DNA from 3 places in the Cupriavidus sp. 86D6 genome. Region 3 is predicted to be linked to each of the others. Evidence: predicted binding sites of a transcription regulator. Region 3 holds the regulator's gene; each other region holds the start of a gene.
The links. Region 3 encodes sigma-54, which starts transcription at its own class of promoters, with help from an activator protein. Its sites were predicted from a motif close to TGGCANGNAANCTGCTTT; they were not measured.
Positions count from the first base shown of each region.

Region 1: AC3G88_RS19640 (ammonium transporter) is a predicted target of sigma-54. The motif match lies at 3,470-3,487, and genes of this name have one in related genera.
Region 2: AC3G88_RS19685 (isopenicillin N synthase family dioxygenase) is a predicted target of sigma-54. The motif match lies at 1,982-1,999, and genes of this name have one in related genera.

Region 1 covers NZ_JBYPSB010000009.1:22,284-27,187, forward strand. Annotated here, with positions in the region: gene AC3G88_RS19630 (Bcr/CflA family multidrug efflux MFS transporter) at 1-1,101, shown strand, start outside; gene AC3G88_RS19635 (mechanosensitive ion channel family protein) at 1,142-2,002, opposite strand; gene AC3G88_RS19640 (ammonium transporter) at 2,236-3,438, opposite strand; gene AC3G88_RS19645 (HU family DNA-binding protein) at 4,003-4,284, shown strand; gene AC3G88_RS19650 (acyl-CoA thioesterase) at 4,490-4,904, shown strand, end outside.
Region 2 covers NZ_JBYPSB010000009.1:31,274-36,177, reverse strand. Annotated here, with positions in the region: gene kdgD (5-dehydro-4-deoxyglucarate dehydratase) at 1-845, shown strand, start outside; gene AC3G88_RS19690 (enoyl-CoA hydratase) at 1,062-1,865, shown strand; gene AC3G88_RS19685 (isopenicillin N synthase family dioxygenase) at 2,201-3,196, shown strand; gene AC3G88_RS19680 (HU family DNA-binding protein) at 3,325-3,783, opposite strand; gene AC3G88_RS19675 (Mpo1 family 2-hydroxy fatty acid dioxygenase) at 4,058-4,555, opposite strand; gene AC3G88_RS19670 (arylamine N-acetyltransferase family protein) at 4,759-4,904, shown strand, end outside.
Region 3 covers NZ_JBYPSB010000013.1:21,263-26,166, forward strand. Annotated here, with positions in the region: gene lptA (lipopolysaccharide transport periplasmic protein LptA) at 16-660, shown strand; gene lptB (LPS export ABC transporter ATP-binding protein) at 684-1,484, shown strand; gene AC3G88_RS22800 (RNA polymerase factor sigma-54) at 1,693-3,174, shown strand; gene hpf (ribosome hibernation-promoting factor, HPF/YfiA family) at 3,225-3,578, shown strand; gene ptsN (PTS IIA-like nitrogen regulatory protein PtsN) at 4,078-4,533, shown strand; gene hprK (HPr(Ser) kinase/phosphatase) at 4,599-4,904, shown strand, end outside.

The DNA.
Region 1 (4,904 bases), on a different contig from region 3:
CCCGCGCTGGCAGCCGACCTTCATACCGACATCGGCAAGGTGCAACTGACGCTGGGCACGTTCCTGGTGGGGCTGGCCATCGGCCAGGCGTTTTACGGCCCGGTCAGCGACCGTTTCGGGCGCAAGGCGCCGCTCTATGCGGGCCTGACGATCTATGGCGTGGCCGCCGCCGGCTGTGCGCTGGCGTCGAGCGTGGAGTCGCTGATGGTCTGGCGCTTCCTGCAGGCGCTGGGCGGCTGCACCGGGCTGGTGGTCTCGCGGGCGGTGATTCGCGACCGGCTCGAGGCACGCGAATCCGCGCGGGCTTTTTCGTCGCTGATGCTGGTGATGGGGCTGGCGCCGATCCTGGCGCCGCTGATCGGTGGGGCCGTCCTGGCGGCCACGGGGTGGCGCGCGATCTTCTGGATTCACTGCGGCGCGGCCGTGCTGCTGCTGTGGCTGATCCATACGCGCATGGAAGAATCGCTGGATCCGCAGCGCCGCCGCACGCTGCATCCCGGCACGGTGCTGCGCGGCTACTGGGAGCTGTTGCGCGACCGTGAATTCCTGGGGTACTCGCTGTCCGCCGGATGCGTGCAGGGGGGGATGTTCGCCTATATCGCGGGCTCGCCGTTCGTGCTGATCGAACTGCATGGCATCGATCCCTCCCACTACGGCTTTGTTTTCGGGGCCAACGCATTTGGCCTGATCGCGATGTCGCAGGTCAACGCCAAGCTGGTGCGCGCTCGCGCGCTGGACGATGTGCTGCGCGTCGCGCTGATCGCGCCATGCGTGGCGGGCCTGACGCTGGCTGCGGCCACGCTGCTGGGCGTGGCGTCGCTGCCGGTGCTGCTGTGCTGTTTCTTCGTGTTCCTGGCCGGGCTGGGATGCATCACGCCGAACGCTTCGGCGCTGGCCCTGGCCCATCAAAGCCATCGGGCCGGCACGGCGTCTGCGCTGATGGGCACGCTCCAGTTCGGTTTCGGCACGCTGGCCGGTGCCGCGGTCAGTGTCTGGCACGACGGCACGGCGCTGCCGCTGGCCGTGGTGATGGCGGTCTGCGGCAGCGGCGCCGTGCTGCTGCGTCTGTACGGGCGGGCCGGCATGCGCCAGCCCGGGTGAGCGGTCAAGCAGATGGGCCCGGGCGCGCCGGGCTCACTGCTCAGGCGGCCTGGTTGGCCGGCTGGGTCAACGGCACGGCCGGGGCGTTCTGCATGACCACCATCTGCGCCGGCATCGGGGCCGCAAAACCGGCCGCACCGAAGCTGTCGCGGATGGTCCGATTGGTGTCGAAGTACACCTGCCAGTAGTGGTCGTTGTGGCAGTACGGGCGTACCGCCAGCACCGGCCCCACCAGCGTGAATTCCAGGATCTCCACATCGACCGCCGGTTCGGCCAGTACGTTCGGGATGGCGGCCAGTTTTTCCTTGAGCAGCGCGATGGCTGCCACGGCGTCGGTGGTGCCGGCCAGTTGCGCCTTCAGTTCCACGCGCCGGTACGGGTTGGCCGTGAAATTCTGGATCGTGTCGCTGAAGATCTTGTTGTTGCCGACCACGGTCAGGACGTTGTCCGGGGTATCGAGCGACGTGGCGAACAGGCCAATTTCGCGCACCGTGCCGGTCACGCCGCCCACGGTCACGAAGTCGCCGACCTTGAACGGACGCAGGACCACCAGGAACGCGCCAGCAGCGAAATTGGACATCAGTCCGGACCACGCCATGCCGATGGCCACGCCGGCCGCCGCGATCAGCGCCGCGAACGTGGTGGTCTGGATGCCGAAGTATCCCAGGATGCCGATCACCAGCACGACATTCAGCGTGACGGTGACGATCGATCCGACATAGCGCAGCAGGGTGGGGTCGACGCTTTGCCTGGCAAGCGAATTCTGTACGAGCCGCACCACGAAATGAATCAGCCAGCGGCCCACCACCCAGAACGCCAGCGCGGCCAGGATTTTCACGCCGAATATGGTGGCGTAGCTGTAAATGACGTCGCGGATGCTTTGCAGCGAGGTGGTATCCATGAACATACTCCTGTGATTTACGGGCAGGAAAAACAGGGACAGCGAAAACGAAAGCATGCTGTCGATAATGTCAGGATCACAAGGCACGCCTGTGTCGGCGTTTGAGGAAACCGCAAGGGCATTATTGGGCGCTCGCGCGCGAAAGTTCAAGTCAATCTTTTTTGCGCGCCAAGTAAAAACGGCCGGGTTAATGCCCGGCCGCTTTTTTCCACAATGCCCTGCAAATACGTGGTTTACCAGTTGGTTTCACGCTCCGGCGTGGCCGAGATGCGGTGCAGCGTCAGGTCGGCGCCGTTGAACTCCTCTTCCGGGTCCAGGCGGATGCCTACCAGCTTTTTCAGCGTGCCATAGACCACCGTGCCGCCAACCAGCGCGACCACGATCCCCATCAGCGTGCCGGCCACTTGCGACACCAGCGACACGCCGCCCATCCCGCCCAGCAGGCGGCTGCCGAAAACGCCCGCTGCAATGCCGCCCCAGGCGCCGCAGAGGCCGTGCAGCGGCCAGACACCCAGCACATCGTCGATATGCCATTTGTTCTGGGCCAGCGTAAACAGATAGACGAACAGCACGCCAGCCACGGCGCCAGTCACCAGCGCGCCCAGCGGATGCATGATGTCGGAGCCTGCGCAGACCGCCACCAGCCCGGCCAGCGGGCCGTTGTACGAGAAGCCCGGGTCGTTGCGGCCCGCCGCCCAGGCCGCCAGCGTGCCGCCGACCATCGCCATCAGCGAATTGATGGCCACCAGGCCGCTAATCTTGTCGATGGTCTGCGCGCTCATCACGTTGAAGCCGAACCAGCCCACCGCCAGCACCCAGGCGCCCAGCGCCAGGAAGGGGATGTTCGACGGCGGATGCGCGCTGATGCGGCCATCCTTCTGATAACGGCCGCGGCGGGCACCGAGCAGCAGCACGGCGGGCAGGGCGATCCAGCCGCCCACCGCGTGCACGACCACCGAACCGGCAAAGTCGTGGAACGGTGCGCCCGTGACCGAAGCCAGCCAGTCCTGCACGCCCAGGCGGTTGTTCCAGACGATGCCTTCGAAGAACGGATAGACAAAGCCCACCAGGACGAAGGTCGCCATCAGTTGCGGATTGAAGCGCGAGCGTTCCGCGATGCCGCCCGAGATAATCGCCGGAATGGCGGCGGCAAACGTCGCCAGGAAGAAGAACTTCACCAGTTCGTGGCCATTTTTCTCGGCCAGTGTCTCCGCGCCGGCAAAGAACTGGACCCCATAGGCGATGGTGTATCCGATGAAGAAGTAGGCCAGCGTCGACACCGCGAAATCGACCAGTATCTTTACCAGTGCATTGACCTGATTCTTCTTGCGAACCGTGCCAAGTTCCAGGAATGCGAACCCCGCGTGCATTGCCAGCACCATGATCGCGCCCAGCAGGATGAACAAGGCATCCGTGCCTGTCTTCAGGTTCTCCATCGTTACCTCATGCTCAAAATGGGAGCACGGATAAGCAATTAGCGTTCCAGTTTTTGGCGCAAAACGGGGAATGCCGCGCCAAATCTGGGCGCGCCGCACCGGGCGCGCTGTCGGTGCATCCCCCCACGCGGCACGGAGCAGGGCGAGGGTGGAGCGATCATGGGGCATGCGTGCGCCAAAAAGACGCATGTCAGCGCGCGAGCGGACCCTGATTGGTGCATGGCGCCGCGCTGCGCCGAAAATGCGCGCCGTGGGCTGGCAATCCGACCTCGGCAAACCGGAAGGCGGAAATTGCGCCGTACGGTGAATAATCGGCAATAATCTGCCGGTTTCATAAAGTGCGCCGTCCGATACGTCTTGATCCTCAAATGTGATGTGCCGATTCGAAAAACAGAGGGGTAAAAACCCCGCTAAGTCTTGTCGGAGAACGATTTCCGGCAGTTTTCGTTGCATCGGTGCCACTGGGGATTGCTCAAGCCGTAAAGGGCAGATTAGACTGCGCCGATCGGACTTTTGCCACTTGGCAAAAGTCCGGTGACGACGACCAAACAAGGGAAATCAGCCATGAATAAAGGTGAACTGGTATCGGCCATCGCCGCGGAAGCAGAACTCAGCAACGCCGCCGCCGAGCGCGCGCTGAACGCTGCGCTGGACAGTATCAAGAAGGCAGTTGCGAAGGGTGACTCGGTTACGCTGGTAGGTTTTGGCAGCTTCAGCTCGGGCAAGCGTGCTGCACGTACCGGTCGCAATCCGCGCACCGGCGAAACGATCAAGATCCCGGCCGCCAAGACGGTGAAGTTCTCGGCCGGCCAGGGTTTCAAGGACGCCGTGAACAAGAAGAAGTAAGCGCATCGCGTCCGGAGCGTTACAGAAGTACAGAAGTACGGAAGTACAGAAAGCGGCCTGCGGGGCCGCTTTTTTTATTTGTCCCGCAGGGTATTCAGACTGTTTTGCTGCTTCGCAGCGGAAATCGCGCACATCCGATATGCCATGACCCGGCCGAGCGGGTTACACTGCCCGCGCCTCATGCTCGATTTCTGGATTTTCTGCGATGAATGATCTGTCCCACCAGCTGTCCATGACCGTGCTGATGACGCCGGACATGGCCAATTTTTCCGGCAATGTCCACGGCGGCACCATCCTCAAGTACCTGGATATGGTGGCCTACGCGTGCGCGAGCCGCTACGCCGGACGGTATGTCGTGACGCTGTCGGTTGACCAGGTGGTGTTTCGCCAGCCGATTCACGTCGGCGAACTGGTGACGTTCCTGGCGGCGGTGAACTTCACGGGCCGCAGCTCGATGGAAATCGGCATCAAGGTGGTGACCGAGAACATCCGCAGCAAGGTGGTTCGCCATACCAACAGCTGCTATTTCACGATGGTGGCCGTGGACGACAACGGCACGCCGGCCGAAGTGCCGCCGCTGCAGCCGCGCGACGAGGTGGAGCGCCAGCGTTTCGAAGCCG
Region 2 (4,904 bases), on a different contig from region 3:
ACGCACAGGGCAACTTCCGCGCCGACACCTATACCGAGCGCCTGGAATGGCTGGCGCCGTACGGTGCCTCGGCCCTGTTCGCCGCGGGCGGCACCGGTGAGTTCTTCTCGCTGACGCAGCAGGACTACTCGAATGTGATCCGCACCGCCGTGGAAACGTGCCGTGGCAAGGTGCCCATCCTGGCTGGCGCTGGCGGCCCGACCCGCGTGGCCATCGAGTACGCCAGGGAAGCCGAGCGCCTGGGCGCCCACGGCATCCTGCTGATGCCGCACTACCTGACCGAAGCCAGCGAAGACGGCATCGCCAACCATATCGAAGAGGTTTGCAAGGCGACCCGGTGCGGCGTGATCGTCTACAACCGCGCCAATTCGCGCATCGGCGCCGACCTGCTGGCCAAGGTGGTGGACAAGTGCCCGAACCTGATCGGTTTCAAGGACGGCGTGGGTGACATCGAAGCCATGGTTCGCGTGCGCCGCAAGCTGGGCGACCGCCTGGCCTACCTGGGTGGCCTGCCCACCGCCGAAGTCTATGCCGCTGCCTACAAGGCGCTGGGCGTGCCGGTGTACTCGTCGGCCGTGTTCAACTTCATCCCGAAGACCGCGATGGACTTCTACCGTGCCGTGGCCGCCGACGACCACGCCACGATCGGCCGCCTGATCGACGACTTCTTCCTGCCGTACCTGGACATCCGAAACCGCAAGCATGGCTACGCCGTGTCGATCGTGAAGGCCGGCGCCAGGCTGGTTGGCCACGACGCCGGCCCGGTGCGCGCGCCGCTGACCGACCTGACCGAGGAAGAAGTGGCCAAGCTGGACGCCCTGATCAAGAAGCTGGGTCCGCAATAAGCCATACCGTATCGAGTTGAAGCATTGCGAGCCGACACAAGTCGGCTCTTTTTTTTTGAGCCGCCGCCGGTGCCAGCGGTGGACGCCGGCAGGCCACTGGCAACCCACCGGTACGCCAATCGTCCGCGATCCCGGCATCCGGATTCACCCTGATTCCGCACCCATTGCGAGCAAATCGCGCGATCATTGCGCCATTGACCGATGACGGAGCCCGATATGGCAGCGCAGTCAGACGACAAGGCAACCGAGCCGCTGGTGCTGCATGACAGCCGCGATGGCGTGGTGACACTGCGGCTGAACCGGCCGCTGCAGTTCAATGCGCTCTCGGAAGCCATGCTGGCCGCGCTGCACGGCGCCCTCCACGGCATCGCCAGCGATGACAGCGTGCGTTGCGTGATTCTGGCAGCCCAGGGCAAGGCATTCTGCGCGGGCCACGATCTGCGGGAAATGCGCGGCCAGCCCGCGCTTTCGTACTACCAGGGCCTGTTCGCCCGGTGCAGCGTCGTGATGCAGGCCATCCAGGCGCTGCCGGTGCCTGTCATTGCGCGCGTCCATGGCATTGCCACCGCCGCCGGCTGCCAGCTGGTCGCCAGTTGCGACCTGGCGGTCGCGTCCATGCAGGCGCAGTTTGCCGTGTCCGGCATCAACGTCGGGCTCTTTTGCTCCACGCCGTCGGTGGCGCTGTCGCGCAACGTGGCAACGAAACGGGCCTTCGACCTGCTGGTGACCGGGCGCTTCATCGACGCCCAGACAGCGGCCGATTGGGGCCTGATCAACGAAGCCGTGGCCGACGATGATCTCGATGCCGCCGTCGCACGCAAGGTCGCCCAGATCTGCGCAAAAAGCCCGACGGCCATCCGCTATGGCAAGGCCATGTTCTACAGGCAGCAGTCGATGCAGCTGGCCGACGCCTACGCCTTCGCTGGCGACGTGATGGCCCGCAACATGATGGAAGAGGATGCGGGCGAAGGGATCGACGCGTTCCTGCAGAAGCGCGATCCGCGCTGGACCCAGCGGTAGCACCGGATGCATCGCCCCGCGCGGACGATGCACCGTCGCCAGCCCATCCACGCACCACAACCGCCCCGCCATGCGCCAGGAAGGTGAAAAACAGCCGGATTTCGTCCGTTTTGCGCTGGCCCAAAACCTGCGATGGTGATGATTGAAGAGTAGAAGCGTTCAACCGCCCGTTTCCTGACGCCCCTATTGGCGCAGGCGGGCGGCAGGAAATTGCTCTTGATGTCCGCGCCGCTGCGGAACTCGAGAGCCAGAGACTTCCTGCATCCCAGGTATTCCAGGTATCCCGCTTTCCCGGTCGGCCGGACCCGTTCAACTTTTCCTGAACCCGGAACGACATGACCAGGACAACCACCCTCCCCCTGCACGAACTGGCGCGCGAGTCGCGCATGGGCGCCCACGGCACCGAGACCGATGCGCGGGACATCCGCCGCATCGACCTGTCGGATTTTGACCAACGCAAAGCCGAGATTGCCGACCAGCTCTGGCAGGCTGCCGTCGAAATTGGCTTCTTCCAGCTGGAAAACCACGGCATCGACCTGACAGCCGTGCGCGAAGCGTTTGCCATGACCGAACAGTTCTTCGCGCTGCCTGAGGCGATCAAGGGCCAGTATCCGCTGCAGAAGGCCAACAACGCCGGCTGGGAAACCCGCGCCCAGGTGCGCCCGTCCACCGGCACCCCCGATCAGAAGGAGTCGTACCAGATCACGCGCCCGCATATGGCCGCGCTGTGGCCCACCGACACCGAGCTGCCCGGTTTCCAGGCCACCATGCTTGCGTTCGAACGGCAATGCTGGGACGTCGGCATGAAGGTGCTGTCCTGCTTTGCCGACAAGCTGGGATTTGACGCGGATTTCTTCAGGCGCGCGCACGACCCCGTAGCGCCCGACTATCAGAGCACGCTGCGCCTGCTCCACTACTACGCGATTCCGCCTGAGGCGCAGGACAAACTCGACCTGTGGCGCGCCGGCGCGCACACCGATTTCGACTGCCTGACGCTGCTGTTCCAGCGCCAGGGACAAGGCGGTTTGCAGGTTTGCCCCGGCAAGGAGATGGAAGCCCAGGCATGGACGCCGATTCCACCGGACGAGGACGTGATCACCTGCAACATCGGCGACATGCTGATGCGCTGGAGCGACGACCGCCTGCCGTCGAACTTTCACCGCGTACGCAACCCGCTGCCGGGCGAATACATGGGCCCGCGCTACAGCCTGGCGTTCTTTTGCCAGGCCAACCGCAATGCCGTGATCGAGGGGCCGGCGAAGCAGTATCCGGCGATCACCGCCGGCGATTTCCTGCGCCAGCGCGTGGCGGCTAACTTCAAGGCGTACTGACGCCCGGGCGCCGGCCGGGCGCCCATAAACCAAAAGACCCCGTGCTCTTGCGAGACACGGGGTCTTTAGCCGTCCGGCGCCTGCACGGGGCAGGCAGCGGGCGGGCGACTACCAAAGTGGGTCGGCGATCAGGCCGCAGCGTCCTTCAGCTTCTTCAGCGGACGGACCTTGACCTTGACGCTGGCCGGCTTGGCCGGGAACCAACGCTCTTCACCCGTGAACGGGTCCTTGCCGAAACGCTTCTTCTTGGCCGGCACTTGCTGCGCGGTCACCTTCAGCAGGCCCGGCAGCGTGAATTCGCCAGCGCCCTTCTTGTTCAGCGCGCTGACGATGGTGTTTTCGAGGTGAGCCAGCACCGTCTTCACAGCCTTGGCTTCGAGCTGGGTTTGTGCCACCAGGTGAGCGACCAGGCTCGACTTGTTGAAGGTGTCCTTCAGCGGCTTCACGGTCGGAGCAGCAGCGGGAGCAGCCTTCTTGGCCGGTGCGGCCTTCTTTGCGGCAGCCTTCACGGGTGCCTTGGTTGCTGCGGCCTTCTTGGCAGCAGGCTTGGTTGCAGTCTTCGCGGTCGGTTTCGCTTTGGTCGCCATATCGATATACGAGAGTTGAAGATTGATGTCCCGGCCATTTGCCATCCATCGCAGCGTAGCACCTGTCATCGCTTGCGAATCGTGCTGGCCGGCACGCACTGAATCATAGCGGAAACAGCCAGAAGTAAAGGGGTTTTCTCACATGCGACAGGTCAAACCAAGGGAAAAACCCGGGTTTTGTCGCTGGTTTGCGTCAGCAGATGCGCTGCGGAGCGGTACGTCCCCCCACTTTCGCACGTGACAGACGCCGCGAACGCGCAAAAGTTTCCGCGAATCAGTGCGCGTGCGCGGCCACCGCATCGCGCGTTTCGCGCGCCAGCCCCATGGCAAAGGCGGCTTCGGCCACCAGAAACAGCGGGCCCACCAGCAGGCCGACGAGGTCGTCGACAAAGGCCGGCTTGCGACCCTCGAAGTAGTGGCCGACAAACTGGATGACCCACCCTGCCACGAACAGGCCGATCCCCGTGGTCAGCCACGCCACGGTGGAAAGCGCGGCAATCCAGGCCCCCGCCCACACGAATACCGCCAGGATCGCGGCCATCGCCACGCCAAAGCCGAACGACAGGCGCAGGTAGAACAGGCAGGCCAGCACATAGACGACGATGGCCGGCGTCAGGAACAGCACGCCGTCCCCCAGCGGCATGGCGGGGCGGCCCAGCAGCGCGGTAACGGCCAGCACGATCATCGGAATGCCGACGAAATGCGTGACGACGTTACGGCTGTCGCGGTGGTAGGCTGCGTAGCTGGACAGATGATCGATCAGGGTTTTCACGGGGCGTCTCCTCTCTTCTGGCTGTTTTCAGGCGCTGTCTGGTCTCTGGTCGTGCGCGGTCGCACCCGCAGGCCGCCGGCACCGCCAGACCACGTTGCGCGCCGGGTTTTGCTGTGGATTTATATTAGTGACGCACCGCGTGCTCCGGAAGAGGGTCAACCCGCCGTTCGAGCCGCCCTACTAATTCTTCCAGTCCCCTCGATATGCGCCACGAAGACGAGATCCCCGCCCTCACCATCGGCCAGCGCGATGCCTGGCTCGAACGGATCGGCATCGGCAACGAGGCCGATCTGTCGCCCACCCTGGACACGCTGAATATCCTGATCGGCGCCCACCTGCGGCATATCGC
Region 3 (4,904 bases):
CACCATTCGCCAAACATGACTGCATCCCTGACGACATCGCCCTGTCGCCGCCTCGCGCCCGCCCTGCTGGCGTCCATCGCCGCCCTCGGCCTGACGCTGGCCGCGCCGGCCTTTGCCGAGCGCGCCGACCAGGGCAAGCCGCTGGTGCTGGAGGCCGACAACGCCAGCTACGATGACGTCAAGCAGATCTACACCCTCACCGGCAACGTGGTGCTGACCAAGGGCACCATGGTGCTGAAGTCCGACGCGGCCGAGCTGCGCACCGACCCCGAGGGTTACCAGTACGCCATCGCCACGTCCAAGCCCGGCCGTCAGGCGTATATCCGCCAGAAGCGCGACGGCGTGGACGAGTACATCGACGGCTGGGGCGACCGCATCGAATACGACGGCAAGTCCGAGATCAACAAGCTGATCGGGCATGCCCGCGCGGCGCGCGTGTCGGGCGTGGGCGCGAAGATCATCGACGAGATCCGCGGCGCCGTGATCACCTACGACAGCCGCAACGAGTACTACACCGCCACCGGCGGCGACAACAACACCACGGCCGGCAATACGTCGGGCCGCGTGCGCGCGGTGCTGTCGCCGCGCTCGGACGCCAGCGCCCCCGCCGCTGCGGGCGCACCGCTGGATCTGAAGCCGTCCACCGCGCCCAAGCCTTAACGCCTTACCTCCAGCCAGTCCTGATGAACGATTCCGCCACGCTCACCGCCTCTGCCACGTCCTCCGCATCCGCCGTCCGCACCGACAGCAGCACGCTGGTCGTGCGTCACCTGAAGAAACGCTACGGCACGCGCACGGTGGTCAAGGACGTATCGCTCGACGTGAAAAGCGGCGAGGTGGTGGGGCTGCTGGGCCCCAACGGCGCCGGCAAGACCACGTCGTTCTACATGATCGTGGGGCTGGTGGCGCTGGACGAAGGCGACATCGTGCTCGACGACGAGCACATCAGCGGACTGGCCATCCACGAACGCGCCCGCATGGGCCTGTCGTACCTGCCACAGGAAGCGTCGGTATTCCGCAAGCTCAACGTGGAAGAGAACATCCGCGCGGTGCTGGAACTGCAGGTGGAAAACGGCAAGCCGCTGCCCAAGGCCGAAATCGAACGCCGCCTGGATTCGCTGCTCGACGACCTGCAGATCGCCCATCTGCGCAACAACCCGGCGCTGTCGCTGTCGGGCGGCGAGCGCCGCCGCGTGGAAATCGCGCGCGCGCTGGCGTCGTCCCCGCGCTTCATCCTGCTCGACGAACCGTTCGCCGGCGTGGACCCGATCGCCGTGGGCGAAATCCAGCGCATCGTGAGCTTCCTGAAGGCGCGCAATATCGGCGTGCTGATCACCGACCATAACGTGCGCGAAACGCTGGGCATCTGCGACCACGCGTACATCATCAGCGAAGGCACCGTGCTGGCCGCCGGCCAGCCCGAGGAAATCATCGCCAACGAGTCGGTACGCCGCGTCTACCTGGGCGAAAACTTCCGCATGTAAGGCGCGGCCGCCCCCGCGGCCACACTGCCGACAGGTTTCCGGCAGGTCATCGGCAGGTCATCGGCAGGTCATCGGCAGGTCATCGGCAGGTCATTTTTACCGCACTTGCCCACGGCTATTTCAAAGCCGTTGCCGATCAGGAAGCCGAAGCGATAGGTTGTAGCAAATTCCGTTCCAACAACGGAAAGATGCGCATAGAATAGGTCGCATGAAACCTTCGCTTCAGCTCCGCCTCTCCCAACATCTGGCCCTCACGCCGCAACTGCAGCAGTCCATCCGGCTGCTTCAGCTTTCCACGCTCGAACTGCAACAGGAGGTGGAACAGGCGCTGACGGAAAACCCGCTGCTGGAACGCGAGAACGACTGGATCGAAAGCCCGCTGCGCGTGGCGGCTGACGGCTCCGTTAATCTGCAAAGCGCCCCGGCGCCGGCCCCGTCCGAACCGCAGGCCAACGGCGACGATCGCAGCGAACATGCGTCCGGCGGCGAGGAAGAAGGCTTCAGCGATTCCGGTGCCGAGGACTACGGCAACGACTGGAGCCTCGACGACTTCGCGCGCCGCCCGCAGAACGACGAAGACGAAAAGACGCCGATGCAGTTGCGTGACGCGGACCCCACGCTGCGCGAGTACCTGATGGAACAGCTGACGCCGCTCAAGATTTCGGCGCGCGACAAGGGCCTGGCCATCTTCCTGATCGAATCGCTCGACGACGACGGATACCTGAGTGCGTCACTCGAGGAAATCTGCACCGAACTGCCCGAAGAACTCGAATTCGAGGTGGAAGAAGTGCAGGCGATGCTGACGCTGCTGCAGAGCTTCGATCCGCCCGGCGTGGGCGCGCGCAATGCCGCCGAATGCCTGAGCCTGCAATTGAAACGGCTGCAGCATCCGCAGCGCGAACTGGCCCTGTCCATCGTCAACCATCATCTTGAACTGCTGGCGGTCAGGGATTACACGCGCCTCAAGAAAGCGCTGCAGGTGGACGAAATTGCACTAAAGGCGGCGCACGACCTGATCCGCTCGCTGGCACCGTACCCAGGACATGCGTACAGCCGCCCCGAGGCCGATTTCGTGGTGCCGGACGTGTTCGTGCGCAAGAGCGGCAGCGGCTGGATTGCCCAGCTGAATCCGGATGTGATGCCGCGCCTGCGCATCAACGACATGTACGCGCAGATCTTGCGCGGTGCAAAAGGCGAAGCGGGGGCTGCGGGACTGCAGCAAAAGCTGCAGGAAGCGCGGTGGCTTATCAAGAACATCCAGCAAAGATTCGACACGATCCTGCGTGTGGCGCAGGCAATTGTGGAGCGTCAGAAGAACTTTTTTTCGCACGGCGAAATAGCGATGCGGCCCTTGGTTTTGCGGGAAATTGCCGATACACTCGGTTTACATGAGTCGACCATTTCCCGGGTGACCACGAACAAATACATGGCCACGCCAATGGGTACTTTCGAGTTGAAGTACTTCTTTGGTAGCCACGTCTCCACGGAGACGGGCGGCGCGGCCTCTTCCACGGCGATCCGCGCGCTGATCAAGCAACTGATAGGAGCCGAAGAACCCAGGAATCCTCTTTCCGACAGCCGCATCGCCGAATTGCTGGGCGAACAGGGCTTTGTGGTCGCACGCCGCACGGTGGCCAAATATCGCGAAGCACTGAAGATCCCCGCAGTCAATCTCCGCAAGTCTTTGTAGCCGAGCCGCAACCGCCTGCCTGGTGCGGCTCTTTCAGAAGGAGAAGCGCTATGAACTTCAAGATCAGTGGACACCACCTCGACATCACGCCGCCGCTGCGTGAGTATGTGGAAACGAAACTGGAGCGAATTGTCAGGCATTTCGATCAGGTCATTGGCGTGAGCGTGCTGCTATCTGTCGACAACCACAAGGAAAAGGACAAGCGTCAGTACGCGGAAATCAATCTGCATCTCAAGGGCAAGGACATCTTCGTCGAAGCGCACCATGAAGACCTGTACGCTGCGATCGACTGTCTGGTCGACAAGCTCGACCGGCAGGTGATCCGCTACAAGGACCGCGTGCAGGGTCATGACCGGGAAGCGGTCAAGTACCAGATGGCTGAAGCCCAGCTACAGCAACAATAGGCTGGCAAATCCTTGACTGCCCCTCGAGGCGGACGTCAGCGTCCCCGAGAGGACTGACAGGAAGAGAGCAAAGCCGCGCATCTGCGCGGCTTTTTTGATGGCTGCGCGCCCGCGTCGGGCTGACATTCTCCGTTACCTTCCCACCACGGCCGAAACCAATTGATTTGCCGGGGGTGTTCGCATCTTGCGCGGCTCGGTGTATGCTGCGCCATACAAGAACGACAGGCAGAACGGTCCCGGTGACCCGAACGGCAGGCCACGTGACGGAAGATCATGCGGGCGCCGGCGGCAATATCCGGGTGGGCAATCCGGCCGGCCAATCCGCGGCACCACCCGCGGCGCCGGCGCTGCAGTGCACAAGCGCGCTGTGGCCCTGCTCTATAATGAGCCGGACGTTCCAATGCGGGCGTCCACCAAGCACTCGATATCCTGAATTGCCCCATCCGGCGGGACGGCATTTGTGCGCCGTATCGCCAACCTGACTTCTCGTGCATCGCCCATGAATCGTTTGGCCAAATTGCTGCCACCCGGCAACATCCATCTCGACGTCACCGTCACCAGCAAGAAGCGGGTCTTCGAGCAAGCCGGGCTCCTGTTCGAGAACAACCATGGTGTGGCCCGCGCCACCGTCACGGACAACCTTTTCGCCCGCGAATCGCTGGGTTCGACCGGCCTCGGTGCCGGCGTCGCCATTCCGCACGGCCGTATCAAGGGCCTGAAGCAGCCGCTGGCCGGCTTCATGCGCCTGGCCGAGCCGATTCCGTTCGAATCGCCCGACGGCAAGCCGGTCTCGCTGCTGATTTTCCTGCTGGTACCCGAACAGGCCACCCAGCAGCACCTCGAAATTCTCTCGGAAATCGCACAGTTGCTGTCGGACCGCGAGATGCGCGAAGGGCTGGCCACGCTGCCCACGCCCGAAGCCGTCCACCAGTTGCTGACCGAATGGCATCCGTGACGATCCGCAGGCCGGCCTGGCTGGCCGCCTGAAGCCATACCGCCCCCTCGTAGAAAGCATCCCGCATGGAACTCACCGGCGTCACCTCGCAGTCGATCTTCGACGACAACGCAGCCGACATCAAACTGTCGTGGGTCGCCGGTCTGGAAGGTGCCGACCGGGCCTTTGACGTCGAATTCGCTCGCGAAGCCACTTCCGCCGCCGATCTGGTGGGCCACCTGAACCTGATCCACCCGAACCGGATCCAGGTGCTGGGCAAACCCGAAATCCAGTATTACCAACGCCTGGACGACGAACCGCGCAAGCGCCAGATGGGCGAACTGATCCTGCTGGAGCCGCCGTTCCTGGTGGTGGCCGACGGCATGGAGCCC